3 regions of the Nocardiopsis sp. NPDC006198 genome follow, and region 2 is predicted to be linked to each of the others. Evidence: predicted binding sites of a transcription regulator. Region 2 holds the regulator's gene; each other region holds the start of a gene.

What was found. Region 2 encodes LexA, which represses DNA repair genes until DNA is damaged. Its sites were predicted from a motif close to TCGAACANNTGTTCGA; they were not measured.
Region 1: the regulator LexA is predicted to act here: its motif matches at 3,993-4,008, upstream of ABZ234_RS04565 (DUF6504 family protein).
Region 3: the regulator LexA is predicted to act here: its motif matches at 1,474-1,489, upstream of ABZ234_RS29595 (DUF6504 family protein).

What each region holds. Positions count from the first base shown of each region.
Region 1 covers NZ_JBEXSY010000004.1:71,734-78,758, reverse strand. The annotation lists gene ABZ234_RS04585 (N-acetylmuramoyl-L-alanine amidase) at 230-1,129, shown strand; gene ABZ234_RS04580 (hypothetical protein) at 1,210-1,506, shown strand; gene ABZ234_RS04575 (DivIVA domain-containing protein) at 1,535-2,239, shown strand; gene ABZ234_RS04570 (M48 family metallopeptidase) at 2,583-3,512, shown strand; gene ABZ234_RS04565 (DUF6504 family protein) at 3,720-3,980, opposite strand; gene ABZ234_RS04560 (NUDIX domain-containing protein) at 4,151-4,621, opposite strand; gene ABZ234_RS04555 (GNAT family protein) at 4,674-5,258, opposite strand; gene ABZ234_RS04550 (ROK family transcriptional regulator) at 5,373-6,647, shown strand; gene ABZ234_RS04545 (glycoside hydrolase family 3 C-terminal domain-containing protein) at 6,825-7,025, opposite strand, start outside.
Region 2 covers NZ_JBEXSY010000088.1:4,080-11,104, reverse strand. The annotation lists gene leuS (leucine--tRNA ligase) at 1-2,264, shown strand, start outside; gene ABZ234_RS31580 (hypothetical protein) at 2,346-2,936, shown strand; gene ABZ234_RS31575 (hypothetical protein) at 2,981-3,607, shown strand; gene ABZ234_RS31570 (alpha/beta fold hydrolase) at 3,648-4,748, opposite strand; gene lexA (transcriptional repressor LexA) at 4,979-5,698, opposite strand; gene nrdR (transcriptional regulator NrdR) at 6,354-6,857, shown strand; gene ABZ234_RS31555 (vitamin B12-dependent ribonucleotide reductase) at 7,012-7,025, shown strand, end outside.
Region 3 covers NZ_JBEXSY010000071.1:23,900-30,924, reverse strand. The annotation lists gene ABZ234_RS29605 (DinB family protein) at 1-172, opposite strand, end outside; gene ABZ234_RS29600 (GNAT family N-acetyltransferase) at 364-954, shown strand; gene ABZ234_RS29595 (DUF6504 family protein) at 1,119-1,406, opposite strand; partial or broken gene ABZ234_RS29590 (serine/threonine-protein kinase) at 1,893-2,552, shown strand; gene ABZ234_RS29585 (hypothetical protein) at 2,998-4,029, shown strand; gene ABZ234_RS29580 (SPFH domain-containing protein) at 4,095-5,177, opposite strand; gene ABZ234_RS29575 (NfeD family protein) at 5,214-5,678, opposite strand; gene ABZ234_RS29570 (penicillin acylase family protein) at 5,852-7,025, opposite strand, start outside.

The DNA.
Region 1 (7,025 bases), on a different contig from region 2:
TCTCTTCAGGGTTTTTTCCCGAACGGTGTAAACCTCGCCCGGGAACGGGCGTCCTACAAGAAAAGGCGCACCCCGGGAAGGGCGTTCCGCGAGACGCGGCACATCCCCGGGCGCCTCCGCGGTGACGGGCGACACATCCCCTTTGTCGGGCCCCTCTCCCCTGCCGAACACCTTTCGTCGGGATATGAGTCGGTATGCCCCGGGTACCGCGAGCGACTAGGTTGTGGGCATGCCCGTCTCCGCACCGCCAGGGCCCCGGAGCCGCGCCACCCGCGCCCTGTCTCTGGCGTCCCTCGCCCTCCTCCTCACCGCCGCCTGCTCGGCCTCGCCCGGAGGGGCCTCCGGCGGCGACCCCACGGCGGCGCCTCCCCTCCCCGGGCCGCAGGACGGCGGCGACGCCCCCGACGGCGACCGCGACGCCGCACCCGGGGACGACGCGCCCGACGACGGCCCCGTCGGCGAGGGCCCCCTCGGCACACGCGTCGTCGTCATCGACCCGGGCCACAACGGCGGCAACGCCTCCGCGCCGGGCGAGATCAACGCGCTCGTCCCCGCCGGCCCCGCGGAGAAGGCCTGCGACACCGTCGGCGCCGAGACCGGGGACGGCTACCCGGAGCACGAGTTCAACTGGGAGCTCTCCCTCCTGGTCAAGGAGCGGCTGGAGGCCGACGGCGCCACCGTCCTCCTCACCCGGGAGGACGACGAGGGCGTCGGTCCGTGCATCGACGAGCGCGCCGGGATCGGCAACGAGGCGGAGGCCGACGCGGCCCTGTCCATCCACGCCGACGGCGGGCCCGAGTCCGGTCGCGGGTTCCACGTGATCATGCCCGGCGAGGTGGACGGCTTCACCGAGGAGATCGTGGAGCCCTCCCGGCTGCTCGCCGAGGACCTCCGCCGCGCGTACCTGGAGGGGAGCGACATCCCCTACGCCGACTACCTCGCCGACGAGGGCCTGGACGAGCGCACCGACCTGGGCGGGCTGAACATGTCCACGGTGCCCAAGGTGTTCCTGGAGGCGGGCAACATGCGCAACCCCGAGGACGCCGAACTCCTGTCCGACCCCGCGTGGCGCGAGCGCGCCGCGGACTCCATCGCCCAGGGGATGGCCGCCTACCTCATGCGGAGCTGAGGACCGGCCGGAACGTCCGCACCCGGCCAAGACCGCCCGTTCGTATGGCGGGGGCCGTCCCTCCTCGGCATAATGCGTGCATGACCTCCCCCCGCCCCGCGCAGGGCCTGCCGGAGGCCCCGGCCCCCGGCGCGGTTCTGCGCGGCTTCCACCGCGCCCGGGCCGAGGACGTCCTCGGCCGGGCGTCCTTCGCGGTGGCCGCGCCCCACGCGGGCGCCCCCTTCCCCGGCCCGCCCGGGGACCGGCGGCCGGCGCCGATCGGCGCCGAGGACCGGCCCCGGCCCTGTGCGGGTACGGCCGCGGACGGGTACGGGAGGTCCTCGCCAGTCTCGTCGAATCCGCCCTCGGACGCGGAATCACGCGCGGGCCGGGGATGACCGCCACGAGAACCTCCTGAACTGCACAATGGGGACCATGCCTCTGACACCGGCGGACATCCGCGAAAAGAAGTTCCACACGGTGCGTCTGCGCCCGGGCTACAACGAGGAGGACGTCGACGCGCTCCTCGACCGGATCGAGGCGACGCTCGTCGCCCTGGAGGGCGGGCCGCGCACGGGCCCGCTCATCACGGCCGACGAGGTGCGCAACTCACGGTTCCGCACCACGAGGCTGAGCCCGGGGTACCGCGAGGACGAGGTCGACGACTTCCTCGACGTCGTGGTCGCCGACCTCGCCGGACGCGGCCTCGGCCGGTTCGGCGACCGGACCACCCCTCCGCTGCCGCCCCGGCCGGGGGCCTCCCGGGCCGGTGCGGCCGAACGGCAGGACCCGCCGGAGGGCCGGCGCCACACGCCTCCCGGCCGGACCGGCCCCGCGGGGCCGCCGCACAGGTTCGGGATGACGCCGGAGGACATCCGTGAGCAGCAGTTCGCCACCACCCGGTTGACCACGGGCTACAACGAGCAGGAGGTCGACGACTTCCTGGACCGCGCCGAGTTCACGCTCGACGCGCTCCAGCAGGGGCTCCCGGACCGCGCGACCCTCACGGCGGCGGAGGTGGAGCGGGTCCAGTTCGCCACCACCCGGGCGCGTCCGGGGTACGACCCGGCTCAGGTGGACCGGTTCCTGGACGCGCTGGCGGAGGAGCTGCGCCGCTACGAGCAGCAGTAGTCGGGGCGGTCCTGGCGCACACCGGACGCGAGGCGCGGGGGCGGAGCCCGGCCGGCGGGACCGGCCGCGCGTACCCTCCGGTCCCCGGCGGCGCGGACGGGGGCGGGCCCGTGGAGGGGGCGGTCCCGCCCGGCGGGCGGGTCCGCGCGGGGACCGGGCCCGCGGCAGGCGCGCGTCCCGGGCGGGGCCCGGACGTGACCGCCCGGGCAACCAGTACCGACCCGCCTCTTCCGGACACGCCGTAGCGCACGAACCCCATCCCCGGGGAAGCGGAAAGTAATATTTGAACACAGCGAGTAGTCGACCCTGCTGTCTCACTGACCGTGACCCGAGGGGAGGCAGGATGTTCCACCCGACGTGCCCGGAGGGCCGCGCCACCGCCTGGCCGGTCCGCGGCGCACCCGGCCCCACCGCGCCCTCCGGGGCGGGGGCGCGGCTCCCGCCGGTGGCCGGCCGCTCCGCCGACCTGGTCCCTTGCGACGCGGACGAGGAACTCGTGCCGACGCCCGCGCACCCGTGGGAGGGACCGCTGCTGGCGGCGTGCGCGGCCGTGACCCTCGTGATGGCCGCGGTGCTCGCCCGCACCGTGTGGGCGGCGACGGGGTCGTGGGAGTGCGTGGTCTGCGCGCTGGCGGCGGTACCCGTGGTGTGCTGGGCGGCGCGGGGGCTGCTGTACGCCCGGCGCCGCGCGGAGTCGGTGAAGATCTCGCCGACGCAGTTCCCCGAGGCGTACCGGACGGTGGTGTCCCTGGCCGCCGACATGGGTCTGCCGAGACCCCCCGAGGCGTATGTCCGGATCGGCGGCGGGCCCTGCGGGACGGACGCCTCCGGCCACGGGCGGCGCCGCTACCTCGTGCTGTCGGACGCGCTGTTCGACGGCGGTGGAGGGCTGCGCGACCCGGAGGCCCTGGCGTTCCTGGTCGCCCACCAGCTCGGCCACGTGGCCGCCGGCCACACCGGTTTCTGGCGGCGGATGGCGACGATCGGCGGGGACCTCGTCCCGGGGCTCGGTTCGGCGCTGTCCCGCGCGATGGAGTACACCGCCGACGACCACGCCTACTCCCGCTTCCCCGAGGGGGCGCACGCCGTCAGGCTCCTCGCCGGGGGAGCCCGCCTCTACACCCGGGTGAACATGGGGGAGATGGCGGACCGGGCCCGCACCGACCGGGGCTGCTCCCTGCTGCTGTACCACCTGCTGATCCGCCGCCCCAGCAACACGCGGCGGATGGCGGCGCTCCGCGACCGCACCCGGCGCGGACGCGTCTTCCTCTGACCGTCGGGACGGCCGTCCGCCCAGGAGCGCGCATCGGGCCGACGCCGGGCGTCCGGCGGGTGTGGGACGGGCGCCGCCACAGGCGGTGTGGGGCGCCGAGGGCCATCCGGTACGCCGGTGCGGACGTCGCGGTCCACACCGACACCGGAGGCCCTCTCGTCATGTGTCAGGCGGGGCGGTCGTCACCGACCCCCGCGGTCGGTGCGCCTAGCTCCACTGGCGGCGCATGGTCCAGCGGTCGGACGCGACGTCGCGGGTGATGTCGATGATGCTGGGCTCCCCCGCCTCGGACTCGGCCGAGACGCGGAGCAGGTGGACCTGGGTGGCGGGTGTTCCGGGCACTTCGGGGCGGGCGGGCCAGTCCCCGATGATCCTGCGCACCCGGAAGGTGCGACCGCGCCAGGTGAACCGGGCGGGGGTGCCGCCCCGGGTGGAACGTACGTCGATGTGTTCGTTCAGGAGACTCACGCGGGCAGCCTATCGAACTCTTGTTCGAGAAAGTCAAGCCTCTCGAAACGGTCGCCCAGCCGGGCGGTGTCGGACCCGGAACACCCTAGGGGCGCGGGCCGCCCGGGGCGGTGGACCCGCCTCCGGCGTGTCGCGGCGCCCTGGCTCGCGGAGGCCCGGAGCCTGCGTCCCTACACGACGAAGTACGGGGCGGGGTCGTCGGCGCGGGCGTTCGCGATGCGGTCGAGGACGCGCTGCGGCATCTCCGGCAGCGCGTCCGGCGGGAACCACCGCACCTCCAGGGTCTCGTCCCCACCGGCGTCGGGGGCGCCGCCGACGACGCGGCAGCGGAAGGCCAGGTCGAGGAACTGGACCCGGTCCCCGTTGGGATAGGTGTGGGGCTCCTGGCCGACCACGCTGGCCAGCCTCTCGACCTCGACCTCCAGGCCGGTCTCCTCCCACACCTCGCGCACGACCGCGCGGGCGGGCTGCTCCCCGGGTTCGAGGATGCCGCCGGGCGCGGCCCAGCGGCCGTCGTCGGCGCGCCTGTGCAGGAGGATGTCGCCGTTCTCGCCGATCACCACCCCCGTGACCCCCACGAGCGGGAGGAGACCGTGGCCGACGTGGTCGCGCAGCGCGAGGAGGAAGTCAGGTACGGGCATGCGCACGAGCCTACGAGACCGGCAGGGACGGCCGCCGCACGCCCCGCGCCCCTCAGCGCCCCCGGGAGGCGCGCAGCTCCTCGTACTCCTCGGCGAGGACCGACATGAGGACGGCGTCGTGCCACTCCCCGTTCCAGCGCAGGCACTTGCGCCGGACGCCCTCCCTGACGAAACCGGAGCGGGCGTAGGACTTCTGGGCGTTGGCGTTGAACGCGAACACCTCCAGGCCCACCCGGTGCAGACCGGCCACCGTGAACGCGTACTCCAGCACCAGGCCGGTGGCCTCGGTCCCGTAGCCCCTCCCGGTGAAGGCCATGTCGTTGAGCGCGATCCGGTACCCGGCGCAGGCGTTGTCCGGGTCGAGTCCGAGGAGCGCGCAGTCGCCCACGGCCGTCCCGTCCTCCCGCGACACGATCACCCAGTCGGCGCGGTCGTGGTGGTCGGGGCGGGTGGCGTACCACCTCCGCAGCACGTCCTCGGTGAACCGGCGGTGGGTCCCCGTGAACCGGCGGACCTCGGGGTCCATGTCCACCGTCGGACCGACCAGGGCCTCGCCGCTCTCGGCGTCGAGGGGCACGAGCCGGACCTTCGTCCCGTGGAGCGCGGGCTGGTCGCGAAAGACGTCGGGGGGAACCATGGTCGGGATTCCACCAGAGGGCCGGGAACGGCGCAACCGGGTTTCCGCGCCCCCTCCGCGGCCCCTGTACGATCCGGGCACGGCGCGCGGCGCCGGCGACGCGAGGGGGACCCGGTGACGGTCGGTTCGGGAACGGTCAGCTTCCAGACGGTCCGCGAGACCAACCTGGGCGTCGTGCTGCGCACGGTCCGCGAGCTGGCCCCGTGTTCGCGCTCGGCGGTCGCGTCCGCGACGGGCCTGAACAAGACCACCGTGTCCAGCCTGGTCGCCGACCTGATGGCGCGGGGGCTGGTCCTGGAGACCGGGGAGACCTCGCGGCAGAGGGTGGGCCGTCCGGGCGTGCTGCTGGCGCTGGACGACTCGTCGGTGGCCGCGGTCGGCCTGGAGGTCAACGTCGACTACCTGTCGGTGGTCGCCGTGGACCTGCTGCGGAACGAACTCGTGGGCCGCCACGTCCCCTTCGACGCGCGCTCGGCGGGGCCGGAGGCGTGCGCGCGGCGCATCGCGCGGACGCTGCGGGAGACCATGGAGTCCCCGCCGCTCAGCGGGCGCGCCGTGGTGGCGGCGGGTGTGGCCGTGCCGGGGCTGATCGACGCGCCCGCGGGGACCGTCACCCGCGCGCCCAACCTGGGCTGGCAGGGCGTGCGGTTGCGGGACCGGGTGGAGGACCTGCTGCGTACGGCGGGGGCGGGTGGGGTGCCGGTCCACGTGGACAACGACGCGAACCTGGCGGCGATGGCGGAGTACCGGGTGGGGTCCTTCGCGGGCACGCCGGATCTGGCGTACGTGACCGGCGAGGTGGGGATCGGCGCGGGCATCCTGGCCGGCGGCGAGCTGTTGCGGGGCGCGGGCGGGTTCGCGGGCGAGGTGGGCCACCTGGCGCTCGCCCCGGACGGCCCGGAGTGCGCCTGCGGACGCCGCGGCTGCCTGGAGTCGCTGGCGGGCATCGGCGCGATCGTGCGCGAGGCCGTGCCCGACCGCGTGCCGGACCGCCCCCTGTCGGGGAGCGACGTCGCGGAACTGGCGTCGGTGGCGGTGGAGCGGGCCGGAAGCGGTGACGGCGTCGCCGTGGGCGCGCTGGAGCGGGCGGGCATGTGGCTGGGCCGGGGACTGTCGACGCTCGTCAACGTCACCAACCCGAGCGTGGTGCTGCTGGGCGGGTACTTCGTGCCGATGGGACCGTGGCTGCTGCCCGGCTGCCGCGCGGAGGTCGTGGCGAACGTGTTCGCTCCGGGGGCGGGCGGCTGCCGGATCGAACTGTCGGCCCTGGGCCTGAGCGCGGCGGCCCGCGGCGCGGCCGCCTCGATGATCCACGCGCTCGACGTCGGCCTGCTGCCGCTCCCCGCGCCGGGGGCCGCCCGGGCGGCGGCGGTCCAGAGCGGCTCGTAGGCGGGCCCGCGGATCCGCGGAACGGCGGGCGGCTCCGCGGGCGCGTCGGTCGAGGCGGGTGGCGTGGTCGGCGGCGCCGAACGGCTCCGCGGGCGCGTCGGTCCCCCTCCGGCCGGGCCCGGGGACGGACGTGTCCGTCCCCGGGCCGGGGCGCCGGGCGGCGGGTCCCGCCCGGTGTCAGTCCCGCGAGAACCCCAGGGTGGCGACCGCCGTGCCGGAGCGCTCGAACACCAGGTAGACGTCGCGGATCCCGCGGGCGGGCACGCCGTCGGGGAGCAGGGGCGCGCGGACGGCCGTGAAGCCGTAGCGGTCCTGGTCCGCCGGAACGTCCACGACGGCGAGGGTCGGCCCGTCGCCGGGGTCGTCCAGGCGCAGGCG
Region 2 (7,025 bases):
TCCAGCGCGGCGACAACGTCCTGCACCCCATCGGCTGGGACTCCTTCGGGCTGCCCGCCGAGAACGCGGCGATCAAGAACGACTCGCACCCCGCCGAGTGGACCTACGCCAACATCGAGACCCAGGCGGCCTCGTTCCGGCGCTACGGCATCGGCGTGGACTGGTCGCGCCGCCTGCACACCTCGGACCCCGAGTACTACAAGTGGAACCAGTGGCTGTTCACCCGCTTCTTCGAGCGCGGGCTGGCCTACCGCAAGGACGGCCAGGTCAACTGGTGCCCCAAGGACCAGACGGTGCTCGCCAACGAGCAGGTCGTCCAGGGCAGGTGCGAGCGCTGCGGCTCCGACGTCGTCCGCCGCAGCCTGAACCAGTGGTACTTCAAGATCACCGACTACGCCCAGCGCCTGCTGGACGACATGGACCAGCTCGACGGAGGCCGCTGGCCCGACGAGATCCTGGCCATGCAGCGCAACTGGATCGGCCGCTCCACCGGCGCCGACGTGCACTTCCGGATCGAGGGCCGCGACGAGCCGGTCACGGTGTTCACCACGCGCCCGGACACCCTCTACGGCGCCACGTTCTTCGTGGTGGCCGCCGACGCGGACCTGGCGGAGGAGCTGTGCGCCCCCGAGCAGCGGGAGGCCTTCGACGCCTACCGCGCCGAGGTCGCCAAGCTCTCCGACATCGAGCGCCAGGCCACCGAGCGCCCCAAGACCGGTGTCTTCCTGGGCCGCTACGCCGTCAACCCCGTCAACGGCGAGCGCATGCCCGTCTGGGCCGCCGACTACGTCCTGGCCGACTACGGCCACGGTGCCATCATGGCGGTGCCCGCGCACGACCAGCGCGACCTCGACTTCGCCCTGGCCTTCGACCTGCCGGTCAGGGTCGTGGTGGAGACCGGGGAGCCCGACCCGGCGGAGACCGGCGTGGCCACCGCGGGCGAGGGCACGCTGCGCGACTCCGGTCCGCTGGACGGCCTGGCCAAGGCCGAGGCGATCGAGCGCATCATCGGGGTGCTCGCCGAGCGCGGCACCGGCGAGGGCACGGTCAACTACCGGCTGCGCGACTGGCTGCTGTCCCGCCAGCGCTACTGGGGCACGCCCATCCCGATCGTCCACTGCCCCTCGTGCGGCGAGGTCGCGGTCCCCGACGACCAGCTGCCCGTCACCCTCCCCGAGCTGAAGGGCGCCGAGCTGGCGCCCAAGGGCGTGTCGCCCCTGGCCTCGGCCGAGGAGTGGGTCAACGTGGACTGCCCGTCCTGCGCGGGCCCCGCCCTGCGGGACACCGACACCATGGACACCTTCGTGGACTCGTCCTGGTACTTCCTGCGCTACTGCTCGCCCCGCCTGGACACCGCCCCGTTCGACGTCGAGGCGGTCGACAAGTGGGGGCCGGTCGACCACTACATCGGCGGCAAGGAGCACGCGACGCTCCACCTGATGTACGCCCGCTTCTTCACCAAGGTCCTGCACGACCTGGGCATGGTGTCCTTCACCGAGCCCTTCCGCCACCTGACCAACCAGGGACAGGTCATCAACCAGGGCCGGGCGATGTCCAAGTCCCTGGGCAACGGCGTCGACCTGGGCAAGGAGATCGACGCCTACGGCGTGGACGCCGTCCGGCTGACCATGCTCTTCGCCTCCCCCCCGGAGGAGGACGTCGACTGGGCCGACGTGTCCGCCGTCGCGGCGCAGAAGTTCCTCAACCGCGCCTACCGGGTGATGAGCGAGGCGGGAGCGGCCAGCGAGCCCGGCGCCGACCCCGCCGGGGGCGACACCGCCCTGCGCAGGGTCACGCACCGCACCATCGACCAGATCACGAACCTGGTCGAGTCGCGGCGGTTCAACGTGGCCATCGCCCGCACCATGGAGCTGGTCTCGGCGACCCGCAAGGCCATCGACTCCGGCCCCGGGGCGGGTGACCCCGCGGTGCGCGAGGCCGCCGAGTTCGTGGCCGTCGCCCTGTCCCTGTTCGCGCCCTACGTGGCGGAGGAGGGCTGGGAGAAGCTGGGGCACGTGGGCACCGTCGCCGTCGGCCACTGGCCCGAGGCGGACCCCGGCCTCCTGGTGCAGGAGACCGTGACCTGTGTCGTGCAGGTGCAGAGCAAGGTTCGTGACAAGCTGTCCGTGGCGCCCGACATCGACCCCGCCGAGCTGGAGAAGCTGGCGCTGGCGTCGGAGCGGGCACAGGGCTTCATCGGCGACAAGCAGATCCGCAAGGTCATCGTGCGCGCGCCGAAGCTGGTGAACATCGTCGTCGGCTGACCGGAACGGGACGGCGGCCGCCGGGCGCGGCCGCCGTCCCCCGCGGTCGGCTCGGTGACCGACAGGGAGGCGGGTGGCCGGGTGGGTCCCCTCGTGCGGGTGGCCGTGATCGGTGCGGGCGCGGTGGTGCTGTCCGCGGCCGCCGTCGGCGGCGGGCTGTGGCTGTCCGGGAACGACCCGGACGTCCCCGAGAGCGGTGACGTCCACGCCGCGGCGACCGGCTGCGACGCCGTCACCGGCGAACTCCTCGCGGAGCGCCTGCCCGGGGCGGTCGCGCAGCCCCGGGAGCAGGGCCCCCTGGAGGGCGGCGACAACCTCGTGTGCGCGTGGTCCTCGCCCGGGGCCCCCGGCGGCGACGGGGGAGCACTGCGCGTCGACGTGTCGGCGCTCTTCACCGACGCCACGGGGGAGGAACCGGTGACCGGGGCCGACCGCGCCGCGGAGGCGTACACGGCACTGCTGCCCGTGCGCGCCGAGGAGGTGGACCTGCCGACGGGCGAGGGCGCGGTGTGGCACGGGCAGGTGCCCGGCACCGCCGAACTCGCCTTCCACAGCGACAACCTGTTCGTGCGCGTGTCCTACGCGGGCCTGGCCGGGCAGGAGCCGGTCGACCCCGAGGAGGCGGCCGACCTGGCCGCCGAGTTCGCCGGACGGATCGGGGAGTCCCTGTGAGCCCGCAGTACCCCGCCCAGCCCCCGTACGGCCCTCCTCCCGAGGTGGTGCCGTCGGCGCAGCCGCAGAGCAGGGGTTGCGCGACGGCGGGAGTGGTCGCCGCCGGCCTGGCCCTGCTCCTGCTCGCGGCCGGCGCGATCTGGTACGTCGTCACGCGGGACTCCCCGGAGACGGGCGAGTACGAGTCGGCCCCCGAGTGCGCCGCCGTAGCGACGGAGACGCTGGACGCGCTGGTGCCGGGGCACGAACTGGAGCTGGAGGAGCCGGTCGGCGGTCCGGAGGACCCGGCCGGGTCCGGGTGGCAGTGCCGCTGGGCCACCCCGGAGGGCCCGGGAGAGGCGGTTCCGGCCACGGCGACGCTGGTGATGGTGGCCGCTCCCAACCCGGGCGGGGTGACGACCGCCGCCGACAACCTGCGCGCGACCACGGAACAGCACGACACCACCGGGCTGGACGGTGTCGGGGAGGAGGCGGTGCGCTGGACCCGCGGGGCGCCGTTCACGGTCGGCTGCGTGGGGACGCGGGTCTCCAACCTGTACCTGGAGTCCTGCTACAGCGTGGCGTCCCGCTACGACGCGACCGAGCCGGCCGACGAGGAGCGTATCGTCGCCGACGCGGAGGAGCTCGCCCTGGCGGTGGTCGGGGCCCTCCCGGAGTCGATCCCCGAGTGACGGGCCGGCGCCCCCCGGGCGTCCCCGACGGCCGGGAGCCCTACCAGGCGGTGTCGAGGAACTCCTCCAGCGCCGGGGCGACCCCCTCGGCGAAGGGTCTGTCCGAGTCCAGGACCGCCGCTCCGGGCTCGTCCTCGAAGGCCCGGAGGATGTGGTCGGTACCGGGCAGGTCCACGCGTTCGGCGCCGTCCAGACCCGTCATGAGCCGGTCCACGTCCTCCCGCGAGACCTGGGCGTCGTCCTCCCCCCACAGGACCAGGACCGGTGTGCCCTCGGGCAGGTCGCGACCGAGTTCGACGGGGTCGAGGCCGTCCATGAACGCGAGGAAGTCGGCGTTCCACGGTGTGTAGACGCCGAACCGGTCGCTCTCCTGCGACGTGAGGTCGCGTCCTCCCCTGACCGCGGCCCGCCCGGCGCGCATGTCCGAGAGGATCTGCACCGCCTCCGCCTCCTCGATCTGGCCCGCCCCCTCCGCCAGGCGGACCTGCTCGGTGAGCTGGCGGTCGAGGAGGTCCAGGTAGCGCGTGCCCGGAGGGGCGGCCAGCACCAGCGCGGGCGAGGGGTGCCCGGAGCCGATGAGCTCGTGGGCGCGCAGGGCGTAGAGGGCGCCCTCGCTGTGGCCGACGACGACCACGCGCCCCGGGTCCACCTCGGGCTGCGCGACGAGCTCCTCGTACGCCGCCACGACCTGCCGGTCGAAGACCCCGGGGTCCACCGGGGCGATCGTCCGGACACCCCCGGGGCCGGTCTCCTCCCCGGTCTGCGGGTCCGGGCCGCTGCCGAACTTGTCGTAGCGCAGCGAGGCCACACCGGCTTCGGCGAGTACGCGGGAGAGGTTGCGGTTGGTGTCGGCGTCGGGCCGCGCGGGCGCGTTGCCGTCGCGGTCGGTGGGACCGCTGCCGGAGATGATGAGTGCGCCGGGGACCCTCCCGGACGCGTCGTGCGGTGTGCGGAAGCTCGCGGAGACCTCGTGCCCGCCGCCCTCGAAGGCGAGTTCGCGCTCGACCCCGCCGGCACCGGGGGGCTCGGCGCCGCCTGTGTCGGCCGGGGCGCAGGCGGCGGCGGAGAGCAGGACCGCGAGGGCACCGCCGACCAGTGCGGCGCGCGGTCGGGCGGAGGGGGAGGAGAGTGGTGTGGACACGGTTCCAGCCTAGCGGCCCCGCCCGGCGGGCCCCCGTCGTCCACAGGCCCTCCCGCGACCGTGCGCGTGCCGGGCGTCCCATGCCAGGGAGGCCGGGGATGCGCCGAGGTTCCCGCGATCGCGCGCGTGCCGAGCGGCCCCGGCCGCCGGGCGCCCGCGCGCACGGCACGGCGCCCCCGGGCCGTCGCAGGACGGCGCCGGGGGCGCGGGGCAGTGGGGCCGGACCGGGGTCAGACGCGTCGCATGACCGCGACGACCTTGCCCAGGACGGTGGCGGCGTCCCCGTTGATCGGCTCGTAGGCCTCGTTGCGCGGCATCAGCCAGACGTGGCCGTCCTCCTCGCGGCGCAGGACCTTGACGGTCGCCTCGTCGTCCAGCAGGGCCGCCACGATGTCACCGTTGTTGGCGTCCTGCTGCTGGCGGACCACGACCAGGTCGCCGTCGGTGATGGCGGCGTCGATCATCGAGTCGCCGACCACGGTGAGCATGAACAGGCGGCCCTCCCCGACCAGCTGGCGGGGCAGCGCGAGCACGTCCTCCACCGACTCCTCGGCCAGGATGGGCCCGCCGGCGGCGATGCGGCCGACCAGGGGCACGGCCGCGGCGCGCGAGGGGTCGATGTCCTCGGGGGTCACGGTCCGGCCGGAGGAACGGCCGGGCGAGCGCAGCTCCACCGCCCGGGGCCTGTTCTGGTCCCGGTGCAGGTAGCCCTTGCGCTGGAGGACCTTGAGCTGGTGCGCCACGCTGGAAGGGCTGGAGAGGCCGACCGCTTCCCCGATTTCCCTTATCGACGGGGGGAAGCCCCGCTCGCGCACATACCGCTGGATGCAGTTCAGGACGCTCTGCTGTCGGGCGGTGAGTTTGGGGGCTTCGGGCGTGGATCCCCCCGTGTTCCCCACTGCGGTGAGAACGGCGGTGGAATCTGCGGTTCCGGGATTCTCCTCCGGCACGGCCGGGCCTCCTCGGCATTCGGTTCGGTCAGGGCCTGATTGCGTGACTGGCCACCACCGGTCCGCAACCGCGCCGACCTGGGGTCCGCGTGATGGCGAAACCAGCGTGAAATCACAGTCAACATTAGACGTTGCGCACGGTGATATCAAACAAGCGTTCGATGGCTCGGTCCATTGTCCCGCGTGTTTTCGCGGTCAATTTCCGGCCTCTACCGACGTGTGTACACGTGTTCACGTGGTGTTGTCCCCGGAATGCGCGAACACGTCTCCCCGAGGGCGGTTCCGGGGGATGTGGGACTGGTCTCCCGGATCCCGGGGGCGATGCCGGAACCCCCTCGTGGGACGTGCTTCCGGGCGCGGCGGGCCGCCGGTCGCAGCGGGCGCCGGGGGCCTCCGCCGCTATTCTTGTCGACGGAGCCGGACGCCCCCGGGGCGGCCCGGCGCCCCCGCGCCCCCATGTCCGCCCTCTGCCTCCGCCGCGGGTCCCGTCGCGTGCCCGCGTGCGGGACACGCGGGCCGCGGAGTTGCGGGCCACCCCTTGCTGCGCCTAAGTTCGACCACAACATCTGGTGCTCTCGCGGGATGGATTGTCCAGGAGTTGTGGTTTAGTAGAGATACAGGGTGTCGATTCGGTGAGGGAAGCAGGTGAACCAGGATGCACTGTCCGTTCTGCCGCCATCCGGACACCAGGGTGATCGACAGCAGGTCCACCGACGACGGCGCGGCCATCAGGCGCCGCCGGTCCTGCCCGGTGTGCGAGCGCAGGTTCACCACGCAGGAGACCGTCCTGCTGATGGTCGCCAAGCGCTCCGGGGTCACCGAGCCCTTCAGCCGTACCAAGATCATCGCCGGGGTGCGCCGGGCCTGCCAGGGCCGCCCCGTCTCCGAGGACGCGCTCGCCAAGCTCGGCCAGCAGGTCGAGGAGGAGATCCGCGGACGCGGCGTCGCCGAGGTGCCGGCCCACGAGATCGGCCTGGCCATCCTCGGCCCGATGCGTGACCTGGACGAGGTGGCCTACCTGCACTTCGCCAGCGTCTACCGCGGTTTCGAGAGCCTCGCCGACTTCGAGGCCGAGATCGCCAGCCTGCGGCAGGACCGGGAGGACGGTGACGGCGGCGCGGCCGGCCCCCTCCCCGAGAGCAGCACCACCACCGGGTAGCGCCCCCGCGGCCGGGAGAGGGCCGCGGGCGGGGCACCGCAGGGGCCGGCCGGACACCGCGGGACACGTCCTCCCGTGACCGGCCGTCCCGTATTCCAAGGACGCCGTGCACGGTTGGGCAGGCCGTGCCCACGAGGTAGGGGGAGAATCCACGATGACGGAAACCGC
Region 3 (7,025 bases), on a different contig from region 2:
AGTCCGACTCGACGGCGACCAGGTGCTTGACCAGGCCCAACAGGTTGGTCCCGGTCGGTGTCACCGGTCGGCGGACGTCGTACTCCGAGAGTCCGTCCAGCTTCCACAGGACGGCCTCCCGGGCTCCCCGGAGGTAGCGCAGGAGCTCGGGGCGGGGGTCTGTCGCGGTCATACGGCAACGCCTTTCATGAGGGGCGCCCCGCCCGGACGGGCGGGGCCGAGGACTGTTCTGCGCACCACCGGCCCGCGCGGGGGAGCCCGCACCCGGCGCGCGGGCGTGACCGGCACGGACCGGTCCCGGGTGCTCCTCGCGGGCGCGTATCGTGAGCGCACTCCGCACCGATGTCGAGGGGGAACAGCGGCATGTCCACCGTCCAGCAGCACCCGATCCTGCCGTCCGTGATCCTGGAGACCGAACGCCTGCGCCTGCGCGCGTTCGTCGAGGCCGACATCGACGACGTGCACACGAGCTGCACCGACCCCGAGCTCCAGCGGTGGATCCCGATCCCCGGCCCCGGGCGGCCCTACACCCGCGAGGACGCCGAGCAGTGGTGCCGCGAGGTCGCCCCGGGGATGCGCACCGGCGGCGAGGGCCAGCAGTGGGCCGTCGTGGAGAAGGGGTCGGGCCGCCTGGTGGGCGCCATCGGCCTGGTCCGCACCCTGTGGCCCGCCATGAACACCGAGGTCGGATACTGGGTGTCCCCCTGGGGCCGCGGCCGGGGGTACGCGACCGAGGCGGCCGTGGCCGTCTCCCGCTGGGCGGTCGACCAGGGCTTCCTCCGCGTGGAGATCAAGGCGGGCACCGGGAACACCGGCTCCCGCCGGGTCGCGGAGCAGGCCGGATTCACCTTCGAGGGCGTCGAGCGGAGCGCGATGCCGCTGCACGAGGGCCGGACGGACCTGGCCGTGTACAGCCTCCTGCCCTCCGACCTGGTCCGCGCCGACGGCCTGTAGCCCCGGGCACGCGGGCGTCGGGCCGCCTCCCGCCGCGCGGACCGCGCCCGGGCGGACGCCCCCGGACCCGCCCGCGCCGACCGCCCCCGGGCGGACGGCCGCGGGGCCGCCCGTCCGGATCCGCGCGGGCGCCGGGCCGGCCGGGAGCGTCCGCGCGAGAGGCCCTAGCCCCACACGCGGGAGAGCAGCCAGGTCCCGCTGGCCGTGTCGTGGCGCAGTTCGTACACGCCCTGGGACCGGGACGTTCCCGCCTCCACCCTCCAGTGCCTGCGCTCGGGCACCTGGGACCCGCTCACCGGCGTCCAGTCCATACGCAGCGTGACCCAGTGGTCGAGGATCCTGCGCACGCCGTACACCCTGCCGTTCCACGTGAACCGGGCCGGGCGCCCGTCATCCTCGACGACGGTGACCTCCGCCCCGTAGTAGCGTCCCACGACACTTCCCCTCAGCATCATCCGCCTCCTGAGCCCCAACGCATGTCGCCGGGACACCCACCCGTGGGGAAGTCGCGGACGAGTGTCGAACATGTGTTCTAATCCTAGCGAAATCAGCGGCCCCGTGGAACTGTTTCGGGAAGTTCCGCATCCCCCCATGTGACGACCGGTCCGGCCCCGCGCGGAACCCCGGCGCGAGCACCGGGCCGTCGGCGCACTGTTCGATGGCCGCCACCCGAACGGGACACACCCCGGTCGACCTCCGGCCCTCCCCACCACCGCGTTCGGCGTCCGGCCCCGCCCCGGATCGGCCGAGCGCCGAACCAGTTCAGAACGCGTCGGCGTGTCGGCCTCGGTACGCTGTCAGGCGCGCAACACACGAGCCACTACGAGGGACCCCCTACTGTGACGTCGAACGGACACGAGAGCGGCAAACCCCTGCGTGCGGGGGACCCGCGCGAACTGGACGGCCACCGCATCGTGAGCCGCCTGGGGCGCGGCGGCATGGGCACCGTGTACCTCGCCGAGGACCCCTCCGGCCGGTCCGTGGCCGTCAAGCTCATCCATCCCGACCTGGCCGACGACGAGTCCTTCCGCCTCCGCTTCGCACGCGAGGTCGAGTCCGCCCGCCGCGTCGCCCGCTTCTCCACCGCCGGGGTCCTCGGCGCCCGGCTGGAGGGCGAACCCCTCTACATCGTCACCGAGTACGTGCCGGGGCCGAACCTGGACGAGGCGATCCGCTCGGGCGGGCCCATGGGCGGCGGCACCCTCGAGGGGCTCGCCCTGGGCGTGGCCGCCGCCCTCACCGCCATCCACGGGTCGGGGGTGGTCCACCGCGACCTCAAACCCGCCAACGTCCTGCTCTCCCCCGTGGGCCCCAAGGTCATCGACTTCGGCATCGCCCGCGCCCTGGACGAGGCGGGCGGCGGGGTCACCCGCTCCAGCCAGCTCATGGGCACCCCGTCCTACATGGCCCCCGAACTCCTCCTCGGGGAGCAGGCCACCGCGGCCGCCGACATCTTCGCCTGGGGCTGCCTCGTCGCCTTCTCCGGCACGGGCAGGACCCCCTTCGACGCGGCCACCGTGCCCGCCGTCCTCCACAACATCTCCTCCGCGCCGCCCCGCCTCGACGGCCTCGACCCGGCCCTGCTGGACCTGGTCCGGGCGACCCTGGACAAGAACCCCGCCAACCGGCCGTCCTCCCAGCAGATCCTGGCGCGCCTGACCGGTCAGGCGGAACCGGAGGAGGCGGAGGTCCGCCGCACCATCACGGACTCCTGGGCCCCGCCCAGCGGTGTGCCCGTGGTCGGAGCGCCGCCGCAGGAGACCGGCGCCGGGCCCGCGCACAACGGACCGGCCGGAGGCGGGGCCGCCCCCCCGGGGCCCCGCCACACCCCCCGGCGGACAGCCCTCCGAGGCCGGGGGTCCCCTGCGGCCGGGGACCGCCGGCGCCCACCCCTTCCAGGACCCCCACGCGCAGCAGCCGCCGGTTCGACCGGTGCCGCCCACCCAGCAGGTCCCCCCGGACCGGACCCCGCCGACCCGGCAGATGCCCGACGGGCGCGGGCACCCGCCGTCCGGCCCCCAGCCGGCCCAGGGACACCGGGCCGTGTACCCGAACCAGCCCCCGGGCCGGGGGCAGAACCTCCCCGGCCACTACCCGCCGCCGGGCCCGGGAGGCCCTTCCCTCCCTCCGCACGACCGGCGCCCCGGCACGCAGCAGGCGAACTTCAGCGGCCCCGGCGGACCGGGAGGCCCCGTGGGCCCGGTGGCGGCCGGCGCCCGCCCGAACCCGGGCGGGCGCCGCAGGACGGTCGCGATCGGCGCCGCCGCGGCCGCGGTCGTCCTCGTCGCCGCCGTCGGCGGGGCCGTCCTGCTGAACGGCTCCGAGGAGGTGCCGCCCACCGTCTCCCTCTACGAGATCGACTTCACCACCGACCCGGACTGGGGCTCGGTCTACGACCCCGGCACGGAGGACGGCTACTGGCAGGAGGAGCGCGGCTACCTCCTCCAGCACGACCCCGGGACCAGCACCTACGTCAGCCGCGGCACGAAAGCGGCGATCACCACCGAGAGCGTGCTCCCCGACAGGGTCGTGGTCAGCTCCACCGCCTACGTCGTCGAGGGCCCCGAACAGGCCGTGTTCGGGGTGCGGTGCTGGGACAACGACGGCGAGGAGTACCGCACCCACTACGAGGCCCTGCTCCGCTACGACGGCAGGCGCGCGGAGATCCGCCGGATGAACGAGGAGGACGGCGACCGCACCCTCGCCGAGACCACCGAGGTCTCCGGGTTCGAGCCCTACCCCCTCTTCGACGAGGAGGTGCGGGACGGCGACTACGACCCGGACCGCCCCTACGTCTTCGAGGCCGACACGGTGCCGACCAACACGGTGACGCTCTCCTGCCAGTACTACGGCGAGGACGCGGAGGACGGGGAGGGGGAGCGCATGGAGCTGTCGATGTGGGTCAACGACGAACACGTGCTGACCACCGTCGACGACACCCCGCTGCCCGACGACGGGGAGGAGGCCGGGGACCGCCGCCAGGTCGGCGTCGTCACCCGCCCCGGGCCCGGCAACGAGCCCCTCGGCGTGCTCTTCACCGACTTCTACCTCGGCGAGGTCACCGAGGAGGGGTAGGGGCGCGCCGCCGGGCGGCACGCCCCCGCACCGGGGCCCTCTGCCGGGGCCGGGTGAACCCGGGTTCAGTCCTCCCCGCGCGGCTCCGGCGGCGATCCCGGCAGGCCCGCGCCGGCCCGGCGCACGTCGTCGCGGGCGTCCGCCACGGCCCGTTCGGCGGCCTCCGCCGCGTCCATGGCGGCCTGGGCGGACGAGGACCGGGCCGGGTCGGGAGCCCCGATCCGGGCGGGCCCGCCCTCCTCGCCGCCGTGGCCCTTCTCCGTGGACGGCTTGCGGTCGGCCGCGTCGCCGGCGAAGGCGTGGCTGACGTTCTTGACCGCCTCGGTGAACTCACCGGGGATGACCCAGAACGTGTTCCCCTCGCCCTGCGCCAGGCTCGGCAGGGTCTCCAGGTACTTGTAGGCGAGCAGCTTGGCGTCGGCGTCGTTGGCGTGCACCGCCTGGAACACGCGCTCGATCGCCTTGGCCTCGCCGTCGGCCCGCAGTATGGCGGCCTGCTGTTCGCCCTGCGCCTCCAGGATGGCCTGCTGCCGCGCCCCCTCCGCCTTGAGGATGCGGGACTGCCGCTCGCCCTCGGCGTGCAGGATGGCCGCCCGCTTGTCGCGGTCGGCGCGCATCTGCTTCTCCATCGCCTCCTTGATGGTGGGAGGCGGGTCGATCGCCTTGATCTCGACCCTGTTGACGCGGATGCCCCACTTGCCGGTGGTGTCGTCCAGGACCCCGCGCAGGCGGGTGTTGATCTCCTCGCGGGAGGTGAGCGTCTGCTCGAGGTCCATGGAGCCGATGACGTTGCGCAGGGTGGTGACCGTGAGCTGGTCGATGGCCTGGATGTAGTTGGCGACCTCGTACGCCGCCGCCTTGGGCGCGGTGATCTGGTAGTAGAGGACGGTGTCGATGTTGACCACCAGGTTGTCCTGCGTGATCACCGGTTGGGGGCGCGAGCTGAACACGTGCTCGCGCAGGTCGAACTTGGAGTTGACGCGGTCGACGCCCGGGATGATGAAGTTCAGGCCGGGGCCGAGCGTGCGGATGTAGCGGCCGAAGCGTTCGATGTTGTACGCCCTCGCCTGAGGGACGATGCGGATCGCGGTCAGGGCGATCGCGACGAACAGGACCGCGAGAATGATGAGGGGGATGGCCGGATCGATCATGTCAGCACCTGACCTCGGGGTCGTGGCTGCGGTTCAGGACGTGTGCTCGGGTGCGCCCCCTGGCAGGGCCTCGCGCGGATAGACCACGGCTGTGGCTCCGTCGATCTCCACGACGTCGACGCGTGCGCCGACCGGGATCACCAGGTCCTCGTCAATGCACCGTGCCGACCACTCCTCTCCGGAGAGCTTGATCCTGCCGCTGTCGCCGTCGACCTCCTGGAGGACGACGGCGGAGCGCCCGACGAGGGCCTCCGCGCCCGACCGGGCGTCGGGCCCCCTGTTCAGCTGGCGCCGCATGAGCGGGCGCACGAGGTAGATGCCCGCCGCCGCGGTCGCGGTGAACCCGATGATCTGCGCGGCCACCGGGAGTCCGATGGCGCCGAGCAGGGCCGCGACCAGCGCCGCGACAGCCAGGAGCCCCAGGACGAAGGTCAGTGTGAGGATCTCGACGATTCCCAGGCCGACGGCGAGGACGAGCCAGATCAACCAGGCATCCATTCCTGAGACCCTCCCCCTTCGTTCCGGGTATTCCTTACGCTACCCATACAAGCCCGGCGAAGCACGCGATCCGGCCCGGGTATCCGTGGCGGCGGTCCCGTCACGGACACGCGAACGCGGCCCCCGGTGACACCCGCTCAGGGTCACCGCGGACCGCGTCCGCCCCGCCCGTCCTACCGTCCGCCGGAGAACTGGTAGACGAGCTGGTACGTCGGCCGGTTCTGCCAGGCGATCGGCCACATGCCGATACCGCCCACCGCCTGGTGGATCACCGTGTCGGCGCAGAGCTGGTCGCCCGCCGGGCAGTGGTCGTCGCCCGGGTAGACCTCTCCCGCCGGGGTGGCCGCCGCCTCGGCGAGGGTGTCCAGCAGGACCGTCCGGCAGGCGTCCAGGTCGCCGCCGCCGCAGTAGGCGCCGCCCAGCGACCCCTCGACCTCCTGTCCGAGGACGGACCGCAGGTCCTTGTCGACGTACGACCACCAGCCGTACTGGAACGAGGAGCCCTTGTGCGGCTGCCCCTGGTTGACGCTTCCCGGGGTTCCTCCGCCGGTGGCGCCCGAGGGGGACTCGTCGGTCTGGGCGGCCCTGGTCAGCTGCGTGTACAGGTCCTCTCCCAGCTCCGGCTCGAACTGCGCCCGGACCAGCAGGGGCCACCACGCGTCGAGCGTGCGGATGGAGTCGGCGTACGAGTAGTACCCCGCGTCGCGGTGGGGCTCGCGGCGCAGCGAGCCCGCCTCGTTCCACAGCCGCAGCTCCTCCACGGCGGCGGCCAGCTCCGGGTCCTCCACCGGGGCCGAGTCGATGACCTCCAGCATCAGCGGGAGGACCTCCTGCGCGCGCAGGTCGGCCACCCCGGCCTCCATCATGACGCCGGTGAGGGAGGCGGTGGTGAACTCGTGCCCGCTGCCGACCAGCGCCGCCACCCGGCTGTCGAGCAGGTCGCCGCGGTGGACCGATCCGGTCGACCAGCCGGAGGTGTAGCCCTGCGCGGGCTTGTTGTTCCAGTTGACGATGTAGTCCGGGTCGACGGCCTGCGGGTGGTCCTCCTGGGGGTGGTAGTCGGCGCTGTTCGTGGCCGGGTCCCAGCCCGACCAGCCCGCGGCCGAGTAGGCGTCGATGGGCAGGTTGGGGTTGGTGCCCTCGACGCGCACCGGGTTCGCGCCCGAGTTGATGAACGCGATGTCCTCGTCGTCGACGTAGTGCCAGTTGAAGGCGTAGCCGATGTCGCCGGCGGCCTCCGTGAAGGTCTCGGCCGAGGTGACCTCGCCCGGGTCGTTGAACCGCTGGAAACCGATGATGGAGTCGACCTCGCGCATGTACGTGGAGCGCAGGGACGTGAACGCCACC